2 regions of the Streptomyces sp. NBC_01429 genome follow, and region 2 is predicted to be linked to the other one. Evidence: riboswitches for the same ligand, from Rfam matches in the RefSeq annotation. Region 2 holds a riboswitch; the other holds the start of a gene.
What was found. Region 2 has a riboswitch for glycine ahead of gcvP (aminomethyl-transferring glycine dehydrogenase). Riboswitches for the same ligand answer to the same signal wherever they lie in the genome.

Region 1 (8,432 bases), 4.7 Mb from region 2:
ATACAACCTCGTGGTTGTCGGCAGCCTGTGCGAAGCGGAGCAGTAATTGCTGGGTGTTGCGATTCCCCAGGTCAGGCGCCTGTCCCGTGGAACAACCCAGGGACTTTTCAGGGACTTTCCGCCGCGTGAGCGGGGAAGGCCCTGACAGCGCCGAAAGATACGAACGCGCTGGTCAGGGCCCATCTGCCTAGCACTCGATGATGTTCACCGCGAGCCCGCCGCGCGCGGTCTCCTTGTACTTCACGGACATGTCGGCGCCGGTCTCCTTCATCGTCTTGATGACCTTGTCGAGGGAGACCTTGTGACTGCCGTCGCCCCGCAGGGCCATCTTCGCCGCCGTGACGGCCTTGACCGCCGCCATGCCGTTGCGCTCGATGCAGGGGATCTGGACGAGGCCGCCGACCGGGTCGCAGGTGAGGCCGAGGTTGTGCTCCATGCCGATCTCGGCGGCGTTCTCGACCTGTTCCGTCGAGCCCCCGAGGACCTCGGCGAGGGCGCCGGCGGCCATGGAGCAGGCGGAGCCGACCTCGCCCTGGCAGCCGACCTCGGCGCCGGAGATGGAGGCGTTCTCCTTGAAGAGCATGCCGATGGCGCCGGCCGCGAGGAGGAAGCGGACGACGTTGTCGTCCTTCTCCGTCTCGGTGGCGCCGCCCGCCGCGAAATTCATGTAGTAGTGCAGGACCGCCGGGATGATGCCGGCGGCGCCGTTGGTGGGGGCGGTGACGACGCGGCCGCCCGCGGCGTTCTCCTCGTTGACGGCCATGGCGTAGAGCGTGATCCACTCCATGGCGTGGGTCTGCGGGTCGCCCTCGGCGCGCAGCTGGCGGGCCGAGTGGGCGGCGCGGCGGCGGACCTTGAGGCCGCCGGGGAGGATGCCCTCGCGGGACATGCCGCGTGCGACGCACGCCTGCATGACGCGCCAGATCTCCAGCAGACCGGCGCGGATCTCGTCCTCGGTGCGCCACGCCTTCTCGTTCTCCAGCATCAGCGCGGAGATCGACAGACCGGTGTCGGCGGAGAGCCGCAGCAGCTCGTCGCCGGTCCGGAAGGGGTGCTTCAGCACGGTGTCGTCGGGGACGATGGGGTCCTTGGCCGTGCCGTCCGTGTCGAGCACGGTCTCGTCCACGACGAAGCCGCCGCCCACCGAGTAGTACGTCTTCTCCAGCAGCGCGCCCCCGTCGGCGCCGTACGCCGCGAGCGTCATGCCGTTGGCGTGGTACGGCAGGGCCTTGCGGCGGTGCAGGACGAGGTCCTCGTCGGCGTCGAAGGCGATCTCGTGCATGCCGAGCACCTGGAGCCGGCCGCTGGTGCGGATACGTTCCGCCTCGGCGTCGGCGTTCTCCACGTCGACCGTACGGGGGGAGTTGCCCTCCAGGCCCAGCAGGACGGCCTTGGGGGTGCCGTGGCCGTGGCCGGTCGCGCCGAGGGAGCCGTACAGCTCGGCCCGGATCGAGACCGTATGGGCGATCAGGCCCTCGTTCTTCAGGCGGCGGGCGAACATCCGGGCCGCGCGCATGGGGCCGACCGTGTGCGAGCTGGACGGGCCGATACCGATCGAGAACAGGTCGAAGACCGAGATGGCCACGGTGGGACTCCTTGTTGCCGGTTGGCGGACGCCGTTGCCCGCCGGGGTGGTGCGGAGAGGACGGAATACACGGGGCGGGGCACCGCGCGCACTGTTCCAGTGTGCGCGGTGCCCCGGTGACGCGGGCTGTACGGGTGATTACAGGCCGGGGTACAGCGGGTGCTTCGCGGCCAGCTCGGAGACCCGGCCCGCCAGCGCCTCGCGGTCGAACGCGGGCTTCAGCGCCGCCGCGATGATCTCGGCGACCTCGGTGAAGTCCTCGGTCGTGAAACCGCGGGTGGCCAGCGCCGGGGTGCCGATGCGCAGACCCGAGGTGACCATCGGGGGGCGCGGGTCGTTCGGGACGGCGTTGCGGTTGACCGTGATGCCGACCTCGTGGAGCCGGTCCTCGGCCTGCTGGCCGTCCAGCTCGGAGTTCCGCAGGTCGACCAGGACCAGGTGGACGTCCGTACCGCCGGAGAGCACGGAGACACCGACCTCGGTGACATCCGGCCGGCCCAGCCGCTCGGCGAGGATCCGGGCGCCCTCCAGGGTGCGCAGCTGGCGCTCCTTGAACTCCTCGGTGGCCGCCACCTTGAAGGAGACCGCCTTGCCCGCGATGACATGCTCCAGCGGGCCGCCCTGCTGACCGGGGAAGACCGCGGAGTTGATCTTCTTCGCCAGTTCCTTGGTGGAGAGGATCACCCCACCGCGCGGACCGCCCAGGGTCTTGTGCGTGGTGGTGGTCACGACATGGGCGTGCGGCACCGGGTTGGGGTGCAGGCCCGCGGCGACCAGACCGGCGAAGTGCGCCATGTCGACCATCAGGTACGCGCCGACCTCGTCCGCGATCCGGCGGAACGCGGCGAAGTCCAGCTGGCGGGGGTAGGCGGACCAGCCGGCCACGATCAGCTTCGGACGGGACTCCTTGGCGAGCCGCTCGACCTCGGTCATGTCGACCTGACCGGTCGTGTCGTCCACGTGGTAGGCGACGACGTTGTAGAGCTTGCCGGAGAAGTTGATCTTCATGCCGTGGGTCAGGTGCCCGCCGTGGGCGAGGTTCAGACCCATGATCGTGTCGCCGGGGGAGAGCAGCGCGAACATCGCGGCGGCGTTCGCCTGGGCACCGGAGTGCGGCTGTACGTTCGCGTGCTCGGCGCCGAAGAGGGCCTTCACCCGGTCGATGGCGATCTGCTCGATCACGTCGACGTGCTCACAGCCGCCGTAGTAGCGGCGGCCCGGGTAGCCCTCGGCGTACTTGTTGGTCAGTACGGAGCCCTGCGCCTCCATCACCGCGACCGGAGCGAAGTTCTCCGAGGCGATCATTTCGAGGGTGGACTGCTGCCGGTGGAGTTCGGCGTCGACAGCGGCGGCGACGTCGGGGTCCAGTTCGTGGAGCGAGGCGTTCAGAAGGGAATTCGAAGACATCACAGTCCCTGGGGTGTCAGTTGCCGGAGAACTCTTTGTACTCGTCGGCGGAGAGCAGGTCGCCCGGCTCCTCCGCGACGCGCACCTTGAACAGCCAGCCGCCCTCGTAGGGAGCGGAATTCACCAGCGAGGGGTCGTCCACGACGTCCTGGTTCGTCTCGGTGACCTCGCCGGTCACAGGGGAGTAGAGATCGCTGACGGACTTGGTGGACTCCAGCTCTCCACAGGTCTCGCCCGCGGTCACCGCGTCACCGACCTCGGGGAGCTGGGCGAACACGACGTCGCCGAGGGCGTTCGCCGCGTACTCCGTGATGCCGACCGTCGACACACCGTTGTCGGCGGCCGTCAGCCACTCGTGCTCCTTGCTGTAGCGCAGCTGCTGGGGGTTGCTCATGACCTGAATTCTCCTGTACGCGGGGGTGTGGTGCGGAACAGCCGTCTTACGGACCGAGACGGCGGGGGACGGCGGGTCGTCGGGGACGTCGCGGGACGGCGGGGCGTGGACGGACTCGGCGCGTACGGACGCGACCGGTCCGTCCGTATCACTTCCGGCGCTTGTAGAACGGCAGCGCCACGACCTCGTACGGCTCGTGGGAGCCCCGGATGTCCACGCCGACGCCCTCGGTGCCGGGCTCGGCGTGCCCGGCGTCGACGTAGGCCATCGCGATCGGCCGGCCCAGGGTCGGCGAGGGGGCGCCCGAGGTGACCTCTCCCACCTTCGCCCCCGCGGCGACCACCGGGTAACCGGCGCGCGGCACGCGGCGGCCCTCGGCGATCAGGCCGACCAGTTTGCGCGGCGGGGCGCTCGCGGCGCGCTCGGCCGCCGCCTCCAGGGCCGTACGCCCGACGAAGTCGCCGTCGTTCGACGTCTTCTCGAACTTCACGACCCGGCCGAGGCCCGCGTCGAACGGGGTGAGGCCGGTGGACAGCTCGTTCCCGTACAGCGGCATGCCCGCCTCGAGACGCAGGGTGTCGCGGCAGGACAGCCCGCACGGCACCAGGCCGACGCCCTCGCCCGCCTCGGTCAGCGCCCGCCACAGCCGCTCGGCGTACCGGGGCTCGACGAACAGCTCGAAGCCGTCCTCGCCCGTGTAGCCGGTACGGGCGATCAGCGCGGGGACCCCGGCGACCGTGCCGGGCAGACCCGCGTAGTACTTGAGCCCGTCCAGATCGGCGTCCGTCACGGACTTCAGGATGCCGGCGGCCTCGGGGCCCTGGACGGCCAGCAGCGCGTACGCGTCCCGGTCGTCGCGCACATCGGCGTCGAACCCCTCGGAGCGCGCGTTCATGGCGTCCAGCACCACGCGGGCGTTGGAGGCGTTGGCGACGATCATGTACTCGTCGTCCTGGAGGCGGTAGACGATCAGGTCGTCCAGGATCCCGCCGTCCTCGCGGCAGATCATGGTGTAGCGGGCCCGGCCCACGGCGAGCGCGCCGATGTTGCCGACCAGCGCGTAGTCCAGGAGCGCTCCGGCCGCCGGACCCGACACGGTGATCTCGCCCATGTGGGAGAGGTCGAAGAGGCCCGCGCGGGTCCGCACGGCGAGGTGCTCGTCACGCTCGCTGCCGTACCGCAGCGGCATGTCCCAGCCCGCGAAGTCGGTCATGGTCGCGCCCAGCGCGCGGTGCGTGGCGTCGAGGGCGGTCGTACGGGGGCCGACGGGCGCGGCGGGGGTGCTGCTCGGGGGGACATGGCTCATCGGTGTGGCTCCCAGGGCATGACGGCGAGGACGGTCCTCCCCATCTGTCATCGGAACCTGAGAGGTTCACCACGGCCACACGTACGCACGCGCACGCAGGTCGTGACTTGCACCTTGGGTGGAGCCGCTGTCAGTGCGGCCCGCTTTTCAGATCTGCCTCATCCACGCGGTACGGGGCCTGAGAGATTCAAGGGAGGAACTTGCTCCTTCGGCGCCCGGCGCACACGGTGACCGGGACTCTCCCGCGCGGATTCAAACGGCCGGTATGCAGTTGGCGGGCACATCATCGCACGCATCGGCACGGATCGGGCCCGGGGGCCCCCAACTCGCCCGGCCGGGTGAAAAGCTTGTGCGACATTGCCATTTCTTTACACTTCGTGGGCAAGGGTCGTGCACACGTACCGGGACCAGACCCTGTACGGGCGGGCTGACAGGGGGACGGCGAATGATGTCGCAGGGGTCCGGAACGTATCCGGCGGCCGGCGCGACGGCGCGCGTGCCCGTCCAGCCGGGAGCACCCGCCGGGGACACGATCGCGGATACGGGACCGGGAGCACGGGACGTACGGGACTTACGCGGCCGGCCCGGCCGGGTGCCGCGCACCCTGGTCTTCGCCGCCGGGGACGTGGTGGTCGTCTCCGGGCTGCCCGGCAGCGGCAAGTCCACCCTCATCCGGCGCACCGCGCCGGGCGGCGGGATCGACTCCCAGGACGCCAGGGACCGCTGGGCGCGCGTGCTGCCGCCCTCGCTCCCGTACTCCCTCTACCGCCCGCTCGTACGGCTCGCCCACTACGCGGGCCTGTGGCGCGCGCTGCGCTCCGGCGCGGGCATCGTCGTCCACGACTGCGGTACGCAGAGCTGGGTACGGAGCTGGCTGGCCCGCGAGACCGGCAGGCGCGGCCGGCTGCTCCACCTCCTCCTGCTGGACGTGGAGCCCGAGGTGGCCCGCGCCGGACAGCGCGAACGGGGGCGCGGCGTCTCCCGGTACGCCTTCGCCCGGCACCGCCGCGCGGTGGGCCGGCTCCTCGCCGGCGCCGAGTGCGGACTGCTTCCGGCGGGGTGCGCCTCCGCGGTGCTCCTGGACCGGGAGGCGGCCGGGGCGCTGGAGCGCGTCGTGTTCCGGGGCGCAGCGCCCGGGACCCCGGCGGCCGGTACGCCGTAAGGTGCTTGCCGCAGGGTCGAGGCGGAGGATTGAGGACAGTGAACACAGCATGGCCGGGCAATGAGCTGGAAGAGGTGCTCGCCGCCTCGCTCGGTGTCGAGGGAGCGGGCGCGCGGCTGATCGAGGTGCTCGGGCGCAGCGAGGTCTGGGTGCCGCTGCCCAACGGCGGCGGACCGGACAGTCCCTCGCTCGATCTGCCCACGGTGGAGATCGAGGGTGGCGCCTACGTCCCGGTGTTCAGCTCGGCGGAACAGTTCCGCACCTGCGTCGGCACCCACATGGCCTTCACCGTCGCCCCCGCACGCGACTTCGCCCGGGGCCTGCCGCCGCAGCTCGGCGTCGTGGTCAACCCGGGAGGGCTGGTCGGCATGCCGCTGCCGCCGCTCGCCGTCGCCGAGTTGTGCCGGGCGGGCCGCACCCCGCTCGACGGCCCGGCCAGCGGGGGCCGGGCCAGGCTCTTCGAGCCGGACTGGCAGGAGGACCCGGTGGAGTTCCTCACCGCGGCGGCGGCCGAGTTCGAGGCCGTCGGCGTCGTCCTGTCCGCCCGCCGCGCGCTCGCCAGCGTCGAGGGCGAGCCGCCGGTGCTCTTCGTAGGCGTCCAGCTCTCGTCCTGGGAGGCCGCCGAACGCAACGCCCCGATGGACGCGCTGGGCCGGGCCCTGGGACGGGTGGAGGTCGGCTGGCCGGTGAACCTGCTGCTGCTGGACGTGGCCCAGGACCCCGTGGCTGACTGGCTGCTGACGAAGGTGCGGCCCTTCTACCAGCGCGGGTAGCGGCGCGGGCGGCCACCTCGGTGGCCGCCGAGGAGGCATGGCCTTTCGGCCAGGCGGGATTCTCACCACACCGCCTAAGCTGTTTCCTGGCCGGGCCGCCGCACCGTGTGCCCGGACGGTGCCCGGGGGAGCTGGGCGCATGGTGGATCGACGAGGGGCGGAACCCACAGTGAGCGCGTCAGGCACCGCGGCGGCCGGGCAGGTCGAGCACATGCTGCGTCAGGTGACGCCCGGACGGTACGACGCGTACGAGGCGCTCCTGGAGGCCCTCGCCGACGACAGCGTCTGGATGCTGCTCTGGCACGGCGGGGCCGGCTCGCCCGACGCCCAGTACGGAAACATGGAGATCGACGGACTGGGCTACGCCCCCTGCGTCACCTCCGCCCAGGAACTCGCCGTCAGCGGCTGGACCCGCGCCCACGAGGTGGTCACCGGCCGCGACATCGCCCGCGCCCTCTACCCCGACCGCTGGGGGATCTGGCTCAATCCGCACGCTCCCGGCGGCGGCGTCGGCATCCCCTGGCTCGACCTGCGCCGCATCGCCACCGGCCTGGACCGGATGCCCGCGGGACCGCTGCGCCTCTCCGAACCGGCCGTACCGCTCGCGCAGTTCTACGCCCTGCTCACGCAGAACGCGCACCGCACGCCCGCCGTCCGCTCGCTGCGCCGCACCTGGGTGCAGCCCGCGCTCGGCGTGCCGTACCTCGCGATCGGCCTCGATCTGTACGACACGAGTCCCGCCTCCGTCGACTCCGTGCACGCGATGATGCGGCAGTCGGTCGCCGCCGTACCGGACGGGCTGCCGGTCTCCACCGTCGCGATGTCCGACGAATACGACCCGGTAACAATGTGGCTGCGCTCCAACTCCCGTCCGTTTTACGACCGCGAGGCCCACGCGGCGCCCGCGGGACCGGACCGCGCACCCGGATACGGCTATCCGCTGCCCGGCCCCGGCGGCTACTGAGCGCGCCGCGCCCCGGACGTCCGGGGCGCGGCGGATCGGCCGCGCACAAGGTCTGGACCTGCGGTCTTGCCGGGTGTCGAACACTGGGGAGACAGGAGTTCGGGGTGGCCGGATGGGTTGGTTGCGCAGGGCATGCGGGTAGCTGGGCGGCATGACCGATCTGGTGGATTAGTCACCCACATCGTCCGTTGAGCCGAAAACCGTGTCCGGATAACGGTAACCCTCTTATCGCATCACGTTTGAGCAACCATTCACCGTGAGGGCTGGCGGGTGATCGCTTCGTGGTTGAAGACTCCGTGCAGCAGGTGGCCTCGGCACGTACTAGTGTGCGATGCGCTCCAAGAAGCAGTCCCCCGGGATCTAGGGGGACCACTGTGCGAAATCTGAAGTGAACGAGCCGCTACAGCGGCGGTCATGGGCCGGCCACCGTCGGCCGAGAGGGGTCTCCAGCGCAATGACGGCACCTATCGAGACCACCGGATCGGCGGCGCCGCCGGAAGCGGTGCTGGAAGGCGCCGGGGTCAAGCAGATCGAGGGCCGCTCGCTCGGCCGGATCGCGTGGACGCGTTTCAAACGGGACAAAGTCGCCCTGGTCGGCGCGCTGATCGTGATCCTCCTGGTCCTTGTCGCCGTACTTTCCAAGCCGATCCAGTCGGTCTTCGGGCTCGACCCCAACGCCTTCAACCAGGACCTGGTGGACCCCACCCTGCTGGCGCCCAAGGGCAGCTTCGGCGGGATCAGCTGGGACCACCCGCTGGGTGTCGAGCCGCAGACCGGCCGCGACATCCTGGCCCGCATCATCGAGGGCTCCTGGGTCTCCCTGGTCGTCGCGGCCGGTTCC
Region 2 (8,432 bases):
CGGACGGGCACTTCACCTGCTCGGACGTGGGCAGCCTGAACGGCACGTACGTCAATCGTGAGCCGACCGATTCGGTCCTGCTGGCGAACGGCGACGAAGTCCAGATCGGTAAGTACCGGATGGTCTTCTACGCGAGCCAGCGGGGCGTGTGACCCTCACCAGGGAAGGTCCATGCCGCTGACATCCAGGGGCGGTGCCGGACACGGCACCGCCCGCACGGCCGAGCCCCTGATCAGCATCGGCGCGGTGCTGGCCAGGCTGCGGAACGAGTTTCCCGAGGTCTCGATCTCCAAGATCCGTTTCCTGGAGGCCGAGGGCCTCGTCGAACCGAGCAGAACGCCCTCCGGCTACCGCAAATTCAGCCCCGGCGACGTCGAGCGGCTGGCCCGGATCCTGCGCATGCAGCGGGACCACTACCTGCCCCTCAAAGTCATCAGGGAGCATCTGGACGCCCTGGCGCGCGGCGAGCACGTATCTCTGCCCGCCCCGCAGCGCGGGCCGCTGGAGGGCGTCCCGGACGCGGAATCGGGGCTACCCACCGTCGCGCGGATCGGCCGGGACGAGCTGCTGGCCGCCGCAGAGGTGAGCGAGAGCTCGCTGGAGGAGTGGGAGTCGTACGGACTCATCACCCCGCTGCCGGAGGGCGGATACGACGCCGAGGCCGTCACCGTCGCGAAACTCGTCTCGGATCTCGGACGCTTCGGTCTTGAGCCCCGGCATCTGCGCGTGATGAAAGCGGCCGCCGAACGTGAGGCGGGACTGGTCGAGCAAGTGGTGGCGCCGCTGCGCCGGCACCGTAATCCGCAGACCAGAGCCCATGCCGAGGCGACCACCGAGGAGCTGGCCACGCTCTCCGTACAGCTGCATCACGCCCTGTTCCGCACGGCCCTCGGGGACCGCCGGTACTGATCATGGGGGAGTCCGACTACCCAAACCTGCCGGGCACGTCCTAGGGTTGCTGTGTGAACGAGCTCGACGTTGTGGGTGTCCGGGTGGAAATGCCCTCCAACCAACCGATCGTGCTCCTGCGTGAAGTGGGAGGCGATCGCTACCTCCCCATCTGGATCGGACCGGGGGAGGCGACCGCGATCGCCTTCGCTCAGCAGGGCATGGCCCCGGCCCGGCCGCTGACCCATGATCTTTTCAAGGACGTGCTGGAAGCGGTCGGCCAGGAGCTGACCGAAGTCCGGATCACGGACCTGCGTGAAGGGGTCTTCTACGCGGAGCTGGTCTTCGCGAGCGGGGTCGAGGTGAGCGCCAGGCCGTCGGATGCCATAGCGCTGGCACTGCGCACGGGCACACCGATCTACGGCAGTGACGGGGTTCTGGACGATGCCGGCATCGCCATCCCGGACGAGCAGGAGGACGAGGTGGAGAAGTTCCGCGAGTTCCTCGACCAGATCTCTCCGGAGGACTTCGGGACCAACAGTCAGTGACCGGCCGGAGCGCCGCACCGGTCCCCCTCCGGACATTCGGTCAGCCTTTCCCCGGAACGGGACACGGGAAACCACTCTCAGGGTGATTATCACTCGGCGTGGCGAGTGTGGCGATCGTTGACGCACCCCGGGTGACTGCCTACCTTCGACAGGGCAGGTCAAGGACGGAGGGTCGGCGTGAGAAGCAGCGGCGACGGTACGGCGGCGGGCGGTCCGTATCCGCTTCACAACAGCGCGCCCGACCCCGGTGCGGAGGCGGTCGGATACCGGGGTCCGACCGCGTGCGCGGCGGCGGGCATCACGTACCGCCAGTTGGACTACTGGGCGCGTACGGGGCTGGTCGAGCCCAGTGTGCGCCCGGCGTACGGATCGGGCACCCAGCGGCTCTACAGCTTCCGCGACGTGGTCGTCCTCAAGATCGTGAAGCGGTTCCTGGACACCGGGGTGGCGTTGCAGAACATCCGCGCCGCCGTCCAGCACCTGCGGGCCAGGGGCTTCCAGGACCTGGACCGGATGACGCTCATGAGCGACGGCGCCACGGTCCACGAGTGCTCCTCGCCCGATGAGGTCGTGAGCCTGCTCCAGGGCGGTCAGGGCGTCTTCGGGATCGCGGTCGGCGTGGTGTGGCGGGACGTCGAGGCCGCGCTGTCACAGCTGCACGGGGAGCGGATCGACACCGGCGAGACGCTGATCGGGAACAATCCGGCCGACGAGCTGGCGCGCAGGCGCCGCGACCGGGCGGTCTGACGCCGTTCCCGGCGCCGATGAACGGCCCGTTGTCAGTGGTGTGAGGCAGCATCGGTGGTGTGAGACCCGCGCCGACGATCCTGCATCTGGACATGGATGCCTTCTTCGCCGCCGCCGAGCAGGCGGCGAAGCCGAGTCTGCGCGGAAAACCGGTGGTGGTGGGCGGTCTCGGCCCGCGCGGGGTGGTCTCGACCGCGTCGTACGAGGCGAGACGGTTCGGGGTGCACTCGGCGATGCCGATGGCCCAGGCCAGACGCCTCGCGCCGAACGCCGCGTATCTCGTGCCGCGCTTCGCGCTCTACCGCGAGGTCAGCGAGCGGGTCATGGCGCTGCTGGGGGCGCTCTCGCCGCTGGTGGAGCCGCTGAGCCTGGACGAGGCTTTCGTGGACCTGGAGGCGGGCGGGTCGGCCCACGACACCGCCTCGGCGCTGGCGGCCGGTGAGCGGCTGCGCAGGGACATCAGGGCGGCCACCGGGCTCGCGGGCTCGGTCGGGCTCGCCGGTTCCAAGATGCTGGCGAAGATCGGCTCGGAGCAGGCCAAGCCCGACGGTCTGGTCCTCATAGAGCCGGGCACGGAGCGCGCGCTGCTGGGTCCCATGTCCGTACGGATCCTGCCGGGGGTGGGCCCCGCGACCGGGGAACATCTGCGCCGGGCCGGGATGACGACCGTCGCCCATCTGGCGGAGGCGGGCGAGGACGAACTCGTACGGCTGCTGGGCAAGGCCCACGGCGCCTCGCTCTCCCGGATGGCCCGGGGGTACGACGACCGGCCCGTGGTCTCCGAGCGCGAGACCAAGTCGGTGTCGGTGGAGGACACCTTCGACATCGACCTGCACGACCGGGTACGGGTGCGCGCCGAGGTCGACCGGCTCGCCGAGCGGTGTGTGGGGCGGCTGCGGGCGGCCGGGCACTCGGGCCGCACCGTCGTGCTGAAGGTCCGGCGCTACGACTTCTCCACGCTGACCCGTTCGGAGACGCTGCGCGGGCCCACGGACGATCCCGGGGTGGTGCGCGAGGCCGCCGGGCGGCTGCTGGAGGCGGTGGACACCACGGGCGGGGTGCGGCTGCTGGGGGTGGGCGTGACGGGGCTCGCCGACTACACGCAGGAGGACCTGTTCGCCCAGGCGGCGGCCGACCGGGACCGGGCGGACCGGGCGACCCGCGCGGACGGCGCTCCGGACGGGGCTCCGGACGACGGCGGCTCCGGGACGGCGGTGGCGGCCCCCGGGGACGACGGCGTGCCGCGGCCGGCGTCCGAGGCCGCGAGCGGGCCGCGGGAGGGGGCGGCGGAGGGGGCGGCGGAGCTTGCCGAGCGGCGCTTCCCGGCCGGACACGATGTGCGCCATGCCGCGTTCGGGCCCGGCTGGGTGCAGGGCAGCGGGCTGCGGAGAGTGACCGTACGGTTCGAGGTGCCGGGGTCAGCGCCCGGCTGGGTGCGGACGTTCTGGATCGACGACCCCGAGCTGGTGCTCTCCGAGCCGCTGCCGCTCGTGCCGGAGGGGACCCCGGCGCCGGACGGGCCGCCGGGGCGGGAGGGCCCTGCGGCGGCGGGCGGCGGTCCGGGTCAGTCCTCCTGTCCGGCGAGCCGCCCGAAGTCGCGCTCGGAGTCCCGGTCGGAGAGGGACGCGGGCCGCTCCGGCGGATTCGGTTCGGGGAGAGCGAGGCCGTAGTGGTGGTAGAGCTGGAGTTCCTGTTCGGGGGAGAGATGACGGCCCACGCCGAAGTCGGGCGCGTCCTTGATCAGGGCGCGCTCGAACGGGACCCGCAGCCCGTTGTCGGACAGGGTGCTGGGGCCGAGCGGGACGAACGCGTCCCGGCTGAACAGACCGGTGCGCACGGCCGCCCACTCCGGCACGCCGGTCGCGTCGTCCAGATACACCTCGTCGACCGTGCCGAGCTTGTTGCCGTCCCGGTCGAATGCCTTGCGCCCTATCAGGCTGCGCGGATCGATATCGGTCTCCACGGTCCCTCCAACTGGTCACAACTGCTCGTAAGGACTACAAAAGTGCAGATCCTGGGCGGCGGCCACTCGAAAGCCGTCCCAAGAGGCCCGCTGGTAGGCTGGCGAACGGCTGCTGACCCCGTGCGGGAGAGTCCTCCGGTGACACCACCGGAGGCGCCGAAGGAGCAAATCCTCCCCGGAATCTCTCAGGCCCCCGTACCGCGCGGACGAGGTCACTCTGGAAAGCAGAGCGGTGTCGGACGGCACCCGCTCTCACCGACGGTGAAAGCCGGCCCGCCCCGCGGCGGACCGGTGAAGCTCTCAGGTCGAGATGACAGAGGGGGAGGCCGTCCGGGCACCCGCGTCCTGGTGCCCCTCGTAGGTCGTGGCAGACCAGGAGGCCTTCCGCTATGAACGCCCACCGCATTCCGCTCTCCCAGCTGGAGCGAGGCATCCCCTTCGAGCAGCGCCACATAGGTCCCGACGCGGGCGCCCAGGCGAAGATGCTGGCGCAGGTCGGCTACGGCTCGCTCGACGAGCTGACCGACGCGGCCGTGCCCGACGTGATCAGGAGCGCCGAGGCGCTGCGGCTGCCGGAGGCCCGCACGGAGGCCGAGGTGCTGGCCGAGCTGCGCGGCCTCGCCGAGCGCAACCAGGTGCTCGCCCCGATGATCGGCCTCGGCTACTACGGCACGTTCACGCCGCCGGTGATCCTCCGCAATGTCATGGAGAACCCCGCCTGGTACACCGCGTACACGCCGTACCAGCCGGAGATCTCGCAGGGCCGGCTCGAAGCCCTGCTCAACTTCCAGACCATGGTGGCCGAGCTGACCGGGCTGCCCACCTCCGGCGCCTCGCTGCTGGACGAGTCCACGGCAGCGGCGGAGGCCATGGCGCTCTCCCGGCGCGTCGGGAAGGTCAAGGGCGGCGTCTTCCTGGTGGACGCCGACGCGCTGCCGCAGACCATCGCCGTGATCGAGACCCGCGCCGAGCCGACCGGGGTGGAGGTCGTCGTCGCGGATCTGAGCGAGGGCATCTCCGACGAGATCGCGGAGCGCGGTGTCTTCGGCGTGCTCCTCCAGTACCCGGGCGCCTCCGGGGCCGTCCGGGACATCCGCGCCGTCGTCGAGCGGGCGCACGCGCTCGGCGCGGTCGTCACCGTCGCCGCCGACCTGCTCGCGCTGACGCTGCTGACGTCCCCCGGTGAGCTGGGCGCGGACATCGCGGTCGGCACCACCCAGCGCTTCGGGGTGCCGATGGGCTTCGGCGGACCGCACGCCGGGTTCATGGCCGTACGGGAGAAGTTCGCGCGCAGCCTGCCGGGCCGGCTCGTCGGGGTCTCCGTGGACGCCGACGGCAACAAGGCCTACCGGCTGGCGCTCCAGACCCGCGAGCAGCACATCCGCCGCGAGAAGGCCACCAGCAATATCTGCACCGCGCAGGTGCTGCTCGCCGTCATGGCCGGAATGTACGCGGTCTACCACGGCCCCGAGGGGCTGCGCTCCATCGCGCAGCGCACCCACCGCTACGCGGCGCTGCTGGCCGCGGGCCTGCGCGCGGGCGGGGTCCGCATCGCGCACGGGGAGTACTTCGACACGCTGACCGCCGTCGTGCCCGGCCGGGCCGCCGAGGTGGTGACCGCGGCCCGGGAGGGCGGGGTCAACCTCCGCCAGGTCGACGCCGACCGCGTTCTGGTGGCCTGCGACGAGACCACGGGCCGCGCCCAGCTCGGCGCCGTCTGGACCGCCTTCGGCGTCGACGCCGACATCGAGGCGCTGGACGGCGGCACGGACGACGCCCTGCCGGGGACGCTGCTGCGCGGCGACGACTACCTGACGCACCCCGTCTTCCACCAGTACCGCTCGGAGACGGCGATGCTGCGCTATCTGCGCCGGCTCGCCGACCGCGACTACGCGCTGGACCGCGGGATGATCCCGCTCGGCTCCTGCACGATGAAGCTGAACGCGACGACCGAGATGGAGCCGGTGACCTGGCCCGAGTTCGGCGCGCTGCACCCCTTCGCCCCGGCCGAGCAGGCGCAGGGCTATCTGACGCTCATCCGGGAGCTGGAGGAGCGTCTCGCCGAGGTCACCGGCTACGACGCGGTCTCCCTCCAGCCCAACGCGGGTTCGCAGGGCGAGCTGGCCGGTCTGCTGGCCGTGCGCGCGTACCACCGGGCCAACGGCGACACCGGGCGTACGGTCTGCCTCATCCCGTCCTCCGCGCACGGGACGAACGCGGCGAGCGCGGTGATGGCCGGTATGAAGGTCGTCGTCGTCAAGACCCGCGAGGACGGCGACGTCGACGTCGAGGACCTGCGCGCCAAGATCGAGCGGTACGGCCCCGAGCTGGCCGTCCTGATGGTCACCTACCCGTCCACGCACGGGGTGTTCGAGGAGCACATCGGCGACATCTGCGCGGCCGTGCACGACGCGGGCGGCCAGGTGTACGTGGACGGGGCGAACCTGAACGCGCTGGTGGGGCTGGCCAAGCCGGGGAAGTTCGGCTCGGACGTGTCGCATCTGAACCTGCACAAGACGTTCTGCATCCCGCACGGCGGCGGCGGCCCCGGCGTCGGTCCGGTCGGCGTACGGGCCCACCTCGCCCCGTACCTGCCCAACCACCCGCTCCAGCCGGCGGCCGGCCCCGCGACGGGCGTGGGGCCGATCTCGGCGGCGCCGTGGGGCTCGGCGGGCATCCTGCCGATCTCCTGGGCGTACGTACGGCTGATGGGCGGCGAGGGCCTCAAGCGCGCGACGCAGGTCGCCGTGCTCGCCGCCAACTACATCGCCAAGCGCCTGGAGCCGCACTACCCCGTGCTCTACACGGGGCCGAACGGGCTGGTCGCCCACGAGTGCATCGTGGATCTGCGGCCGCTGTCCAAGGCCACCGGCGTCAGCGTCGACGACATCGCCAAGCGGCTGATCGACTACGGGTTCCACGCGCCGACGATGTCGTTCCCGGTGGCGGGCACGCTGATGATCGAGCCCACGGAGAGCGAGGACCTCAACGAGATCGACCGCTTCTGCGAGGCGATGATCGCGATTCGTACGGAGATCGAGAGGGTCGCCTCGGGTGAGTGGCCCGCCGACGACAACCCGCTGAGCAACGCCCCGCACACGGCGGCGGCACTGGGCGGCGATTGGGACCACGCGTACAGCCGGAGCGAGGCCGTCTTCCCGGCCGGGGTCAGCGCCGCGGACAAGTACTGGCCGCCGGTCCGCCGGATCGACGGCGCCTTCGGCGACCGCAACCTGGTCTGCTCCTGCCCGCCCCTGGAGGAGTACGACCACTGAGCGGCCGGGCTACGAGGCGCCGATCCGCCGGGCGAGGGCGGCGCGGGGGACATGCGTCGGGGCCGGTGCGGAGGAACTCTCCGGGCCGGCCCCCTTGTACCGGCGGCGTCAGGCCGCCGTCACCACTCGTTCGGTCCGCAGCGGCCGGTGCGGGGCGATGATCTTCCCGTTCGGCAGCAGCTCACCGGTGTCCTCGAAGAGCAGAACGCCATTGCACAGCAGACTCCAGCCCTGCTCCGGGTGGTGCGCCATCAGTCGGGCGGCGTCGCGGTCGGCGGAGTCGGCTGTCGGGCAGGCTGGTTTGTGCTGGCACATGGGCGGGTTCTTTCGCTGGGTCGTCGTGAGAGTCCTGCGGCTCGATGGGTTCATGGCCGCCCCCCGTATCTGTCGTGTCCTGTCCTAGTGTTGTCCCACGGACGGCGATCCGCAGGGATTTCGCGGCAGCGCTTCCTTCTGCTCAAGGACGCGTCACCCGGCCGGACGGTTCAGTTCAACTGGGTTGACTTCTCGGATGGTTCGGGGTGGCCCAACCTGACTAGTCCGGATGGGCGGCACCCTACTCCTGGTGAACGGCACCGTGCCCCGCGGCCGCCAGGGGCTGCGGGGCACAAGAGGCGATGGTGCGGGTCCGGGGACGGGAGCGTACGGCCGGGCCGCCGTACGGGGCGGGCCTCAGGCGGGCGTGGTGAGCAGCGGCGGCGGGGCGAGCCGCAGTCCGATCATCGGCAGCAGCTCGGTGACCCGGTGCGGACGATGCGCCGTGATGCCCGGTGGGGCGGGCGCGAGGGGCACCAGGATGTCGGCCGGGGCGGGCGAGCCCGTGGTGGCGTCGGCCTCCGTGTCCCCGTGCAGCCAGAGCGTGAGCATGTACAGCTCCGGCACGGACAACAGCCGGGGCTGGTACAGGGCCGCCAGGCCGTCGGCCTGGCGCAGCGCGCGCTCGGTGGCGGTGAGGTAGGGGCCTTCGAAGAAGCGCGAGAAGGCCCAGCCGTCGGCGGTGAGCATCGTGTC

Region 1: linked by a shared signal. The riboswitch ahead of gcvT (glycine cleavage system aminomethyltransferase GcvT) and the one ahead of gcvP (aminomethyl-transferring glycine dehydrogenase) in region 2 are both predicted to bind glycine.

What each region holds. Positions count from the first base shown of each region.
Region 1 covers NZ_CP109599.1:2,140,164-2,148,595, reverse strand. Annotated here, with positions in the region: gene OG627_RS08855 (L-serine ammonia-lyase) at 188-1,585, opposite strand; gene glyA (serine hydroxymethyltransferase) at 1,724-2,992, opposite strand; gene gcvH (glycine cleavage system protein GcvH) at 3,009-3,386, opposite strand; gene gcvT (glycine cleavage system aminomethyltransferase GcvT) at 3,535-4,692, opposite strand; glycine riboswitch at 4,850-4,947, opposite strand; gene OG627_RS08835 (AAA family ATPase) at 5,138-5,854, shown strand; gene OG627_RS08830 (enhanced serine sensitivity protein SseB) at 5,893-6,627, shown strand; gene OG627_RS08825 (enhanced serine sensitivity protein SseB C-terminal domain-containing protein) at 6,797-7,591, shown strand; gene OG627_RS08820 (ABC transporter permease) at 8,046-8,432, shown strand, end outside.
Region 2 covers NZ_CP109599.1:6,835,914-6,844,345, forward strand. Annotated here, with positions in the region: gene OG627_RS30185 (FHA domain-containing protein) at 1-152, shown strand, start outside; gene ftsR (transcriptional regulator FtsR) at 172-909, shown strand; gene OG627_RS30195 (bifunctional nuclease family protein) at 963-1,436, shown strand; gene OG627_RS30200 (MerR family transcriptional regulator) at 1,614-2,183, shown strand; gene OG627_RS30205 (DNA polymerase IV) at 2,243-3,853, shown strand; gene OG627_RS30210 (PRC-barrel domain-containing protein) at 3,748-4,146, opposite strand; glycine riboswitch at 4,260-4,357, shown strand; gene gcvP (aminomethyl-transferring glycine dehydrogenase) at 4,536-7,421, shown strand; gene OG627_RS30220 (DUF5999 family protein) at 7,530-7,736, opposite strand; gene OG627_RS30225 (hypothetical protein) at 8,094-8,432, opposite strand, start outside.